2 regions of the Desulfofundulus sp. TPOSR genome follow, and region 2 is predicted to be linked to the other one. Evidence: a T-box and tRNA genes for the amino acid it is inferred to sense, from the RefSeq annotation. Region 2 holds a T-box; the other holds one or more tRNA genes.
The links. The T-box of region 2 lies ahead of ileS (isoleucine--tRNA ligase). A T-box ahead of a tRNA ligase gene usually reads a tRNA of that ligase, here a tRNA-Ile.
Positions count from the first base shown of each region.

Region 1: it has a tRNA-Ile gene. The T-box ahead of ileS (isoleucine--tRNA ligase) is inferred to sense a tRNA for this amino acid. The anticodon was not compared.

Region 1 is NZ_JAAOEF010000002.1:353,642-360,352, reverse strand. Features, by position in the region: gene acd (glutaryl-CoA dehydrogenase Acd) at 1-985, opposite strand, end outside; gene G7K71_RS10295 (IclR family transcriptional regulator) at 1,026-1,799, opposite strand; gene G7K71_RS10290 (CaiB/BaiF CoA-transferase family protein) at 1,959-3,161, opposite strand; tRNA gene G7K71_RS10285 (tRNA-Val) at 3,434-3,509, opposite strand; tRNA gene G7K71_RS10280 (tRNA-Glu) at 3,513-3,588, opposite strand; tRNA gene G7K71_RS10275 (tRNA-Ile) at 3,720-3,795, opposite strand; gene rpoD (RNA polymerase sigma factor RpoD) at 3,908-5,008, opposite strand; gene dnaG (DNA primase) at 4,974-6,711, opposite strand, start outside.
Region 2 is NZ_JAAOEF010000001.1:331,613-338,323, forward strand. Features, by position in the region: gene G7K71_RS01735 (sporulation protein) at 1-625, opposite strand, end outside; partial or broken gene G7K71_RS01740 (hypothetical protein) at 686-787, opposite strand; gene ileS (isoleucine--tRNA ligase) at 1,424-4,219, opposite strand; T-box leader at 4,284-4,525, opposite strand; partial or broken gene G7K71_RS20140 (helix-turn-helix domain-containing protein) at 4,700-4,825, shown strand; partial or broken gene G7K71_RS01755 (UPF0236 family transposase-like protein) at 4,923-5,702, opposite strand; gene G7K71_RS01760 (helix-turn-helix domain-containing protein) at 5,790-6,434, shown strand.

The DNA of each region.
Region 1 (6,711 bases), on a different contig from region 2:
TATTGGCGGCTTCACTGGCAAAAAGCTTGGCCATGGAGGTTTCCAGAGTGTTGGGTACCCCTTTGTCCTTCAGGAAGGCCGCCCGGTAGGTTAATAGACGGGCCGCTTCAATGTCCACGCACATCTGGGCAATCATGTCCTGGATCATCTGGAACTTGCCGATGGGCTGGCCAAACTGCTCCCTGGTATTGGCATATTCGATGGCGGCGTCAAGGCAGGCCTGGGCCACTCCCACTGCACCTGCGGCCGAGGCCAGGCGGGTGTTGTCCAGTTGCTGCATGCAGATGGCAAATCCCTGGCCTTCCCGTCCCAGGAGGTTTTCTTTGGGCACCTTGCAGTTTTCAAAAGTAATGGTACCCACGGGCGAAGACCAGTTGCCCAGTTTTTCAGTTATCGCTTCTACGGTAATGCCTTCACTCTTCATGTCCACGATGAAGGCAGACATGCCCTTGGCCCGCTGGGAGGGATCGGTATAGGCGTAAACGAGGGCTATGTCGGCTACAGGCGCTAAGGAGATCCACATCTTGCTGCCGTTCAAAACATAATAATCTCCCTCTAAAACAGCGCGGGCCTTCATGGACGCCACGTCGGATCCGGCGTTGGGCTCGGTCATGGCAAAACAACCCAGCAGCTTGCCGCTGGTGAGTCCCGGCAGGTACTTTTGCTTCAGTTCTTCGCTGCCGTGACGCCAGATGGTAATGGCCGGGCCAAGGGTGTTGGCCGCAAATATGATGCGCAGGGAACTGTGCACCCGGGCTATTTCCTCGGCCAGAATGGCTAAAGCCAGGTAGCCCAGCCCGTTCCCGCCGTATTCTTCGGGAATAACGCAGCCTAAAAAGCCCAGTTCCCCCATCTTTTCCACCAGATCCCGGCGAAAGCGGTGTGCCTTGTCGTCGGCATCTACCGTGGGCAGCACTTCGCTCACGGCAAAATCGCGGGCCAGCCTTCTAATGTCCTGTAATTCTTCCGGTAAATCGAAGTTCATAAGATCTCCTCCCCGGTGAGAAATTCATTTTTGCCCTTAGTCAGCCGGACAACCCCCTGGACGGCTGTGCTTGGGAATAACCCAGTTTCCGGGATAATGTTTCCGCAGCCCGCTTCACCTCCCTGATTAAAACCGGCAGCCGGTCTTCGGGAAAGCGGCTTTCTATGCCAATGATTCCTATGGAGGCCCTGACGGAGCCGGAAAAATCGTAAACCGGTGCGGCGATCCCTACGCCGTGGTCGAGATAGTCGCCGTAGGTGATGGCGTATCCCTGTTCCCGGATTTTTTTGATCTCCTCCAACAGCATTTTGGGGTTCAGGGACTCCTGGTCCTCTGTCATTTCTTTGATGTACAGGTGAATAAAATCATCATCCATGAAAGCAAGCAGGGCCTTCCTGGCCGCACCCCTGTGTAAGGGCACCTCCTTGCCGACAAGTTCCATAACTTTCACCGGATAAGGGCCTTCAAACCTTTCCAGGAAAATGCCCATCTTACCCTGAACAACGGTGAGATAGGAATCTTCGCCGGTACAAAGGGTAAGCTCTTTTAAAACGGGCAGGGCTGCCTTCCTCAAATCCAGCATTCCCCTGACCTGCAAGCCCATCTTCAGCAGCTGGGGACCCAGCCGGTAATTTTTGGTTTCAGGATCCTGTTCGACTATCCCAAATTCTTTAAATGTTTGCAAAAAACGATGGATGGTACTGGGTGGAAAACCCGTGAGGTGAAAAAGCTCCCTTATGGACAAGCCGTTTTCGGATCCTTTTTCCGAAATAGCCTGAAGGACAATCAGGCCCTTGCGTAGAGTGTTGCTCATCAGCATCAGACCATTTCATATAATGAAATTCATTCCGATAAATAGTGGAAATTTAATTTATCTTATTTAGACATTTCTTTCTTTTTTCCTGCAATCCGGCAAAAATACAAAAATTAAAGTTAATTTTTAGACCTCTAACTTCAGACCTCCGACTTCCATTTAGATTGCCCCGCACGCCTTTAGTTCTTCGATTTCGGCGGCAGTATAACCTAAACTCGAGAGGATTTCATGGGTGTGCTGGCCAAGAAGCGGCGGGGGCAGCCGGTACTCAATGGACATTTCGGAGAAGTTCAAGGGACTGCCAAGCACCTTGACTTTCCCCGCTTTTTCATGATCCATTTCCACCACCATGCCCCGGTGCAACACCTGGGGATGGGAAACCACTTCCGAAATGGCGTTGATCATCCCGCAGGGCACCTTGTGCTCGTGCAGCAAGTTTACCCAGTAGCTGGCCTCTTTCTGGATGAAAATCTCAGCCAGCAGCTTCTCCAGTTCATCCCGGTGTTTTACCCTCATCTCGTTGGTCACGAACCGGGGATCGTCCACAAACTTGAGGTCCAGGGCGGCGCAAAAACGCTGCCAGATGGCGTCGTTGCCCACGGCCAGGATGAAATACTTGTCCCTGGCGCGGAAAGCCCTGTACGGCACGATGGAAGGATGACCCGAGCCCATACGGATGGGATCCTTCCCGGACGCAAAATAGTTGCTGGCCATGTAGGTCAACCAGGAAACCTCCGTATCCATGAGGGAGATGTCAATGTACTGGCCTTTGCCGGTTTCTCTGCGGGCCATCAGGGCGCTTAAGATCCCAATAACGGCATACATGCCCGCTCCAATATCAATGATGGCCACGCCAATGCGTACGGGTTCGCCGTCCTTTTCCCCCGTGATGGACATCAGCCCGCCCTCACCCTGCATCAACAGGTCGTAAGCGGGGTGATCGCGGTAGGGGCCGTCCTGCCCATAACCGGACAGGGAACAGTAGATAATTTGCGGGTTAATTTCTTTAATCCGCTCGTAATCCACACCCAGGCGCTGCACCGTTCCGGGCAGGAAGTTTTCAATCATCACATCTGCCTCTTTGGCCAGCCTGTAGATGATTTCCCGCCCCTTGGGCGACTTCATGTTAACGGTAATGCTTTTCTTGTTCCTGTTGACGCTTAAGAAATAGGCGCTTTCCCCGTTAACAAAGGGAGGGCCCCAGCTCCGGGTCTCATCGCCGACCCCGGGCATCTCCACCTTGATCACTTCCGCCCCCAGGTCACCCAGAATCATGGTGCAGAAAGGCCCCGTCAGGACGCGGGAAATATCCAGCACCTTGACTCCCTCAAGGGGCAATTTCGCCTTTTTTTCCACCGCCATGCTGTCTCCCCTCCTTGTTCCAAATAATAAAATGGGTTCCAATAGATGAGTTATCATTTAGACAAATATTTGTTTTTTCCTGCTGTTATGACAAAAAATTTTTACTTAATATTCTTGAGAGATTTAAAGCGCTAGAAAGAAAAAAAAGAGCCCCCTTATTCAAGGGGACCCTGGTTTTACCGGTGTGCGAAAGTGTGCAATTTGCCTTTTCGCAATCTATCCAGCTATCTTCTATAGAGAAAGCCTCCCATTCAGGGAGGCCTTGATTTCACTGGTGGGCGATGACGGATTTGAACCGCCGACCCCATGCTTGTAAGGCATGTGCTCTCCCAGCTGAGCTAATCGCCCGTATGGTGACCCCAGCGGGATTCGAACCCGCGTTACCGCCGTGAAAGGGCGGTGTCTTAGACCACTTGACCATGGGGCCGTAAAACGGTCGTCAGTCGTCGGAAGTCAGAAGTCAGAAATAATTGCCGACTATATCTTTCATACCCAAAAAATGGCTTCAAAATCAATGATAATCTCTGACCTCCAACTTCCGACCTCCGACTTCCATTTTGGTGGGCCCACCAGGACTCGAACCTGGAGCCAGCCGGTTATGAGCCGGATGCTCTACCAATTGAGCTATAGGCCCACAAATTAAGATATGAGATGTGAGACTGGAGAACGGTGCATAAATGATTATACATAAAAACACAGCCCCGGTCAATGGCTTTGTGGAGAAAAATTATACCGGGGCTGGTGGTTTAATCTAAGTAGTCTTTAAGCTTCTTGCTGCGGCTGGGATGCCGCAGCTTGCGCAGAGTTTTCGCCTCAATTTGCCGGATCCGTTCCCGGGTCACCCCAAACTTCTGACCCACTTCCTCCAAAGTACGGGCGCGGCCGTCGTCCAGCCCAAAGCGCAGGCGCAGCACCTTTTGTTCCCGGTCGGTGAGGGTTTTCAGAACCTCCTCCAGTTGCTCCCGCAAGAGAGTATAAGAGGCCTCTTCCGCCGGCGCCCGGGCGTCCTGGTCCTCGATGAAATCCCCCAGGTGAGAATCTTCTTCCTCCCCAATAGGCGTTTCCAGGGAAACGGGTTCCTGGGCTATTTTCATGATCTCCCGCACCTTTTCCTCGGAAATGCCCATCTCCTTGGCGATTTCCTCCGGGGTTGGCTCCCGGCCCAGTTCCTGCAAAAGCTGGCGGGAAACCCGGATCAGCTTGTTGATGGTTTCCACCATGTGGACCGGTATCCGGATGGTCCTGGCCTGATCGGCGATGGCCCGCGTGATGGCCTGCCGGATCCACCACGTGGCATAAGTGCTGAACTTATATCCCTTGCGATAGTCAAATTTTTCTACCGCCTTGATCAGTCCCAGGTTGCCTTCCTGGATCAGATCTAAAAAGAGCATACCCCGGCCTACGTAACGCTTGGCTATGCTGACCACTAAACGCAGGTTGGCTTCCGCCAAACGTCGTTTCGCTTCCTCATCTCCCTGCTCCATGCGTTTGGCCAATTCGATTTCTTCTTCCGGGGTCAACAGGGGAATGCGCCCGATCTCTTTCAAGTACATCCTTACGGGATCGTCTATGGCGACCCCCTCGGGAATGGAAAGGTCCACATCCTCTTCTGCTGGCGGCTCCATAACGGCGTCATCTATAGGTTCCAGGTCCGGGATTTCCGGCACCACTTCGATACCCATACCGGCTAATTTTTCATAGATATCGTCAATTTGTTCCGGCGTTAAATCAATACCCTGCAGGGTATCCATAATCTCACTGTAGGTGAGGACGCCCCTTTTTTTACCCTTTTCGATTAATTCCCTGACACATTCAAGTTTGCTCAATTCGTCCCCCAATTTGCTCATTCCCCCTTTCCAACAAGGGTTTGCCGGTCTGTAACAGACTTTGCAGGTCACTTAAAATCCGGGCTACACGCCCCTGATCGCCAATCCTTTCGGCTTCAGCCAGTTCCTGTACCAGTCTTTCCCTTTTTTCCTGTATATTATTTCTTTGAATGGTACAGACAAGATCGGGAATTATTTTAACCGGGTCATCCCCGGGTATTTTTTCCATGAGCAATTGGCTTAATAAGTGTTGTTCTTCTTCATCCAATTCATGCATCCACGCAGCCGGATCAACCCGAACCGCTTCCCCCTCACGGCAGATAAACTGGTAAATCTGGCGTAAACCAGGGTCCCTGGGGAAGGATTCGCCCAGTTGCCGGCGAACCTCCTGCACATACCCGGGATAATGCAACAACAGCTGGACAAGGAGCAATTCCGCTTTATTTCGGGCGCTTGCTATTATATTATGCTTATTTTTAGCAATTTTATCCGGATTTGGCCATTTTTTTCCCGAGTTTCTACTAAATCGCTGTAAAGCATCTCTCACCGCTTCCCAGCTTAAGCTTAAACGGGCAGCCACCCGCTTAATACCCTCTTCCCGTTCCACTTCCCCAGGCATGGCAGCCAGGTTTGGTAGAACCTGGGCCAACAGGGAAGCGGTATCACCACCTTTTTCCGCCGCCCGGCTTAGCTTGTAGTCCAGCAGGGAGGTCGCCGTCTCCACCAGTTGCTGCCACTTCTCCCTTCCATGCTGCCTGATATATTCATCCGGGTCTTTACCCTCGGGAATGGTGACCACCCGCACGCGAAATCCAAGCTGTTGCAGAAGATCCAGCCCCCGGATGGTGGCAGCAACGCCAGCCGTATCAGCGTCATAAGCAATGACCACATCTTTGGTGTAACGGGACAGAAGATGGCCCTGCTCTGCAGTGAGGCTGGTCCCCAGGGAAGCCACCGCATTGTGAATGCCGTGTTGGTGAGCGGTAATCACATCCATATAGCCTTCCATAATGATGGCATAACCTTGTTCCCGGATGGCTGCCCGGGCCAGATGCAGGCCGAAAAGCAGCTGCCCCTTATTAAATACTATGGTCTCCGGGGTATTCAGGTACTTGGGCTGGCTGTCATCCAGTACCCGGCCCCCGAAGCCCACCACCCGCCCCTGGGCATTGCAAATGGGAAAGATCAGGCGGTTTCTAAACCGGTCGTAAAGCTTTCCCCGCTCCCCCCTGATCAAAAGACCCAGTTCCACCGCCCGGTGGGAAGGGCAGTTGCGGGAGGCAAGAAACTGCAACAGGGTATCCCATCCGGGAGGAGCATAACCCAGTTGAAAAATCCCCTGGGTATGCCGGGACACCCCCCGCCTTTCCAGATAGCTGCGGGCTTCCCTCGCCTCCGGCCGGTGGATGAGAAAGTGGTGATAAAAATCCCGCACCATGGCGTTAATTTCCCAGGCCTGCTCCTCCAGCCAGGCCCGCGACCCCTCCCGGGGCCCGCCAGGACGCGGTACTGTTATGCCGGCCCGGTCCGCCAACCTGTATACCGCCTCTGGAAAAGTCAGGTTCTCTTGAAGCATTAAAAATTTAAAGACGTTGCCCCCAGTGCCGCAGCCAAAACAGTAAAAGATCTGTTTGTCGGGGCTGACCGTAAAGGACGGATCCCTCTCCTGGTGAAAGGGACAACTACCAACATAGTTTTTACCTTTCTTCTCCAGGCGAACATAC
Region 2 (6,711 bases):
CTAACAGGTCAACCTTTGCCTTCATGTGAATGCGCAGTCCGTCCTCTTCGTTTACAAAAATCATTTCAATGTGTTCAATGTGGCGAAAATCGGTGGGTGTACCGGGACCGGAACAAAATTTAAATACCTGCTGCCGGGAAGTAGAGGTAAGACCACAGGAGGCAAAACCCAAATGCCAGGACAAGGATTCCCATACGGCAGTGATGGCCGGGGAAGGCCTTATGGTCAGTTCGATCATGCGGGTGACATCGGGGGCAAAGGCAATCACCACCTGTACACGCAAAAAACAACGGTGGCGATCACTGCTGATGACCAGGTTCAAGGGCAGGTGCAAGGTGAAAGGCAATTCCAATACTTTGCCCGGATCTACGGTCACTTCCCTGGCCAGGTCCATTTTGACCGCGGTTTCCCTTTGCCGGTGACGTCTCTTCTCCCCTTCCTCTCCCTCATGCCATTCCTCCAATAATTCCAGCTGTATCCCCTTGATGCGCCGGGAAGTTTTTACCGCTTTCAAAAGAACTTCCCCTTGTATCGTCCCTCCCTGGACATACTCCAGGGACGGCAAGCGCACATCCAGGGAGAGATCGGGGAAAACTTTCCTTTTTAAGTTATCCCATAAACTCAAAAACCCCCACCCTCCCCCCCAGTAAATTGGCCATTTGCTAATTATTCGTTGTGGGGGCAACTAATTCCTGCCGTTGGCAAACAGAAGACCATACTCAATTTGCAGACGGCAGGAAGGACAGCCCGTAACCACCGCTTGAGCACCGGTAGCCTTGATGTTTTCTACTTTACGCCTTTTCTCAAAACATCTTGAAAGAAAAAAACCGCCTGGAAGGCAGGTTAAGTTCGGTTAAGCCGTCACCCGGAATGTGAGCGGGTGGATGGTAATTTGGTTTTATTTACCATTGAAGTAGTTGCATATAACCTGATGAAAGGGTAATAATACGAACAACAGGGTCGGTAATGGCCGAGCCAAGACTGCTACAGGGTCGCAAATGGCTCTGTAGCAGTCGGCCAAAGGTTGATATCGGGTCGCATAGGCTCGATACCAGCCGGCGGGCAGATCAATGGAGGTTCCTGCAGGCTCGGCAGCAGTCCGAAGGACTGCTGCCGGGTCGTAAGGGATATCCATTGATCGAGCTAAGATCAGTACAGGTGCCGGAATATTTTTGTCGACTACGACTAAAATAGAGAGGTCTGGTGCAGTCGAGAGATTGCATCAGGCTTCCCAGGTATCTGTACTGGTCGAGCAAAGGTCTTTACGGGTTCCGTAATGGTCCGCGGTAGCCGAAAGGTTACCGTGGGCTATGCAGGGATGCGTAATGGCTGTAGCGCAGGTCATTACCGGCTCGAAAAAGAAACCCTTCTCCAATGGAGAAGGGTTTCTTATTTGAACTAATGCCGGTACGCTGGTCTCCGCTCACTCCAGTGCTCCGCCCCGGTTACTCAGGACCCTCACACAGCGGGGGCACAGAGTGGGATGCTCCTGGTCCTGGCCGACTCCAGGATGGTACATCCAGCACCGCTCACATTTTTCTCCCGGCGCCCTTTCTACCACTATCGCCAGCCCCGGGATTGTTTCAGAAACCACCGCCTTTTCCGGCAGGTCCCCGGTCCACTTTTTCAGCTCCACGGCGGAGACGATGAAAATGGTAGGCAGATCCTGGACCCTGGACAGAAAATCGTACATTTCCTCCCGGACAAACAGAACCACTGCAGCTTCCAGGGAGTTACCAATCAATTTTTCCCGCCGGGCCGCCTCCAGGGCCCGGGTAACCTCTCCCCGCACGCCCAGCAGGCGCTCCCATTTGGCTTCCAGTTCCACATCCAGATAATCCTCGTTCACCTGGGGCATGTCGGTTAGCTGGACACTTACCGGCGCCTCCTTTTCTTTGGGGGCATAGCGCCAGATTTCCTCCGTGGTAAAGGCCAAAATGGGGGCAAGCAAACGTACCAGTGCATGTAATACCTGGTAGAGCACAGTCTGGGCCGCCCGGCGTTCCGGGGATTGGGCGGGGGTGGTGTAGAGCCGGTCTTTAATCATATCCAGATACAGCGCGCTCATATCAATGGTACAAAAGTGATGAATGGTATGGAAAACCACGTGGTACTCGTAATCCCTGTAGGCAGCCAGCACCCGTTCCATCATCCGGTGCAGGCGCAAAAGAGCCCAGCGATCCATCTCGGGAAGCCGGTCATAGGGTACCTGGTCGCCGGGTCCGAAGTCATACAGGTTCCCCAATAAAAACCGGCAGGTATTGCGGATCTTGCGGTAGGCTTCGGTCATTTGCTTGAGAATGTTCTGCGATACCGCCAGATCACCCCGGTAGTCGGCAGAGCTCACCCACAAGCGCAAAATATCGGCACCCATTTGATCGACAATCTTCAGGGGATCGATAACATTACCCAGGGATTTGCTCATCTTGCGGCCCTGCTCATCAACCACGAAACCGTGAGTGAGCACAGCCCGGTACGGAGCCCGACCCCGTACCGCCACCGCCGTGGACAGGGAACTGTTAAACCAGCCCCGGTGCTGGTCGCTGCCTTCCAGGTAGAGATCCGCCGGCCAGCGCAGTTCCGGCCAGATGTCCGGCTGCTCCAGCACGCCCACGTGGGAAGTGCCGCTGTCAAACCAGACATCCATGATATCGGTTTCCTTGGTAAACTCGCCGGCTCCGCAGGACGGGCATTTGAACCCCGGGGGAAGCAGTTCCGCTGCTTCCCGCATAAACCAGATATCCGACCCGTGCTCCTTAAACAACTCCTGCAGGTTGGATATGGTTTCTTCGGTAATAATTTCCTTGCCACAACCGGTGCAGTAAAAGATAGGTATGGGTACGCCCCAGGTCCGCTGCCGGGAAATGCACCAGTCGCCGCGGTTGGCCACCATATTGTAAATGCGCTCTTCTCCCCAGGCCGGGATCCAGCGCACCTGGCGGATGGCCTCCAGAGCTTTCTGGCGAAAGCCCTCAATAGAAGCAAACCATTGTTCCGTAGCCCGGAAAAAGACCGGTTTTTTACAGCGCCAGCAGTGGGGGTACTGGTGGTTTATGGTATCGCTTTTGAGCAGTTTACCCCTGGCCCTTAACTCGGCAATGATACCCTCGTTGGCGTCCGTATAAAACTGCCCGGCAAACTGCCCCGCTTCCCCGGTAAAACGCCCCCGGCCGTCAATGGGAGACAGGATGGGCAAACCGTAGCGCTGCCCCACCAGGTAGTCTTCATGGCCGTGGCCCGGAGCAGTGTGCACGCAACCGGTACCGGCATCCAGGGTAACGTGATCCCCTAAAATGACCAGGGAATCCCGTTCAATAAAGGGATGCCCCAGAACTACGCCCTCCAGGTCGCTGCCGGCAAACTCTTCTTTAACGGTCCAATCATTGAGTCCCACAGCCCGGGCAAAAGAAGGCAGCAGCTCTTTGGCCACCACATATTCCTCTTCCCCGGAGGCCACCAGAACATAGGTGAAATCAGGATGCAGGCAAACGGCCACGTTGGCAATTAACGTCCAGGGGGTGGTGGTCCAGATGACCACCTGGCTGCCCGCCGGCAAACGCCCCTTTCCATCCTTTACGGGAAAACGAACATAGATGGACGGAGACTTTTTATCCTGATATTCCACTTCCGCCTCAGCCAGGGCCGTTTCACAGGTGGCACACCAGTAAACGGGTTTTAAGCCCTTGTAAATGTAACCCCGGCGGGCCATTTCCCCGAAGACGCCAATTTGCGCCGCCTCATAATGGGGCATCAGGGTGAGATAGGGATGCTCCCAGTCTCCCCGCACGCCCAGGCGCTTAAACTCCTGCCGCTGGACGTCCACAAATTTCAAGGCGTATTCCCTGCACTTGCGCCGGAACTCCACCGGGTGAACGGCATGCCGGTTTAACCCCAGGTTTTTAATGGCCTGCTGTTCAATGGGCAACCCGTGGGTATCCCAGCCGGGCACATAGGGGGCATCGTAGCCGGCCATGGAATGATACTTGACCACAATATCCTTGAGCACCTTGTTCAGGGCAGTCCCCAGGTGGATGTGCCCGTTGGCGTAGGGCGGCCCGTCATGCAGAATAAACTTGGGCCGGCCGGCATTTTTTTGCTGTACGAGGCGGTAAATATTAATTTCATCCCAGAATTTTAAAATCTCCGGTTCCCGTTGGGGCAGATTGGCCCGCATGGGAAAATCGGTTTTAGGCAGGTTCAAGGTTTGACTGTAATCCATCAGCAACCACCTCGGTTTCACGTGGAATTGCTCCAAGTGTACAAAGAATAGAAAAAATCCCGCCCCAAGGGACGGGATCTTCCCGCGGTACCACCCTTATAGACAGGTTAACGTTCACTAACCTGTCCCCTCGTTTTGCCGGTAACGGTGGCCAGCCGTCCGGGCCTACTAAACGGGGATAATCCCGCCGTTCAGCCGGCGCCTCCCGGGTGATTTTCGCCATGGCTTCCTGTACCCGGTTTCCAGCTTCCCCGGGCTCTCTGCAACAGGAGGGACCTGGCTACTCGTCCCGCTCACAGGCTTTGCAACATAAGCTTTTGCAACATAAACAACAAGTATTATACACAAAAAATAGGGGTAAGGTCAACATGCCTGGTTGTATCCGTGTGATCCGTCTGTGATATTGTCAGGGTAAAATCCGTCAGTGAAAATGTCAGTATGAAGGAGATGGTTACCCTGTCACAGACGGAACTGAAGCGGATGCTGGTTTTGCAGCGGGTTTTGGAAGGTCAGATCTCAACCTTTGAAGCTGCCCTGGTATTAGGCTTAAGTGAACGTCAGGTATACAGGCTAAAGGCCAAATTCCAGTCGCAGGGGCCTGCTGCCCTCGTCCATGGGAACCGGGGCCGCAAGCAGGTTCACGCTGTTCCCGAGGAGACCCGCCAGCAGGTCATCCAACTCGCCCAAACCATTTACAGGGATGTTGGCTTAAATCCCATTTCCCCCCGATCTCGGCATAACCTTCTTCCCAGGCTGCCTCACCTTCATTTAAGCTGCTTAATACAAGCTTGTTTTTTAGGGCGAAGCGATCCCGGTCTATTTGCTCCTTCCCCTCGTAAGCTACTATGTGTTTGATTTCTCCTCGTTTCTGCTTTGCCCTTTGCAGGCGGATTATTACCCCGTCGGCTTCAATACACAGCTCCGGCGCCACTTCTTTCCCTCCGGGAGCTTCGCCGTCTTCAAAAACTGCTGCTCTTTTTTCTTGGCCTTCGCGTTGGAGAACTTCGCCTACTTCCTGGGTGGCCTGCCAGATGGTCATGGAACTTACCCCGGGAGCAAGGTAGCTCAAAATCTCAGCCGCTCGGTCAAAGGGAAGCTCAGTGCTTAGTTTGACAGCCAGTTCTTTTAGGCGAGGGGTAATCGTGGCCCGCTCCGGCCAGCCCAACAGCTCATCTAAAAAGAAGCTGGTTTCCCCGGTTTTCTTGTTTTTGTACAGGCGCCTTTTGTAGGGAAATTCCCCAAAGGTGCTGATGGCTGTTTTTTCCCGAAACCCAACCACCCTCCAGGTGCTCCGGTCACGTTCATTCATCAGGCGGGTATCGAGCTGTTCCAGTGCCCAGGTGAATATTTGGTTGCAGACTTTCTGACAAAGCTCATGGATACCTTTTTCAAGTTCATAGAAGTCCTTGTAACTACCAAGTAATTCAATCAGACCCTTAACGAAAAGAAGGACTGCACCCACTATTTGGCGAATATTTAGCATGAGACCTCACACTCCTTTAGCTTGATTTTTGGTGTTTTTTGGGCGCGTGAGGTCTCATTTCTTTTTCAGGGGGCTGATCCCCTTCTGGTGCCTACTGAAATTTTACACGGCCAACTTGATCAGGGAAAAGTTTACACACGCAGGGAAATAGCAAGAATATGTCACATGTCTCATACCACCCTCTACAAGTTTTTGGAAAGGTATGAGGAACAGGGTGAGACCGGCCTTTATGATAAAGAACGTGTACCGGGCATCAGACCGAATCAGACCCCACCAGACATTGAGGAAGCCATTCTGGCTTTTGTCCAGGAACACCCTGCTTACGGCCCGAAAAGAATCAGCGCTGAACTGAGAAAGCCGGAAAACGGCGGCATTATTGTCGGTGAAACTGCCGTATATGGAGTACTCAAACGGAACGGTCTCAATACCAGGCAAAAACGTTTTAAGTGGGTTGACTCTTTGCAGCCTCCACAAGAGAAAACGGCATGGGAGTTGGATAAGGAGGCCAGCCAACACCGGCACGTTCATGCCCCCGTACCAGGTTACCTGTTGAGCCGGGACGGGAAGCTTATCGGTCGCCTGGCTGGTATCGGGAAAGTGTATGTCCAGCATTATTACAACTGGGAACGTCCACACCAGGGTCGTCGCACCAGGGGCCGGACACCGGCACAAGCATTCTTCGTACCATACCCGGATCAGCTCTGCCTACCGGCACCGAAAGATGCTGCGTAAGTTATAAGCATCAAAGAGCCGTTCAAGATTTTCCTGGCGGTAGTGCTCATATCAGGTTAACTTCGACAGACTGACCATGACCATGTTATAAAGGGGAGTAATAATCATTTTCATTATGTCAACCCCTTGACAACTTAACTCTTTTTTTTTAACTAGGCCGGTGACGAAAAGAAGGACTGCACCCACTATTTGGCGATATTTAACATGAGACCTCACACTCCTTTAGTTTGACTTTCGGTGTTTTTTGAGGGCGAGGTCTCATTTCTTTTTTTGGGGG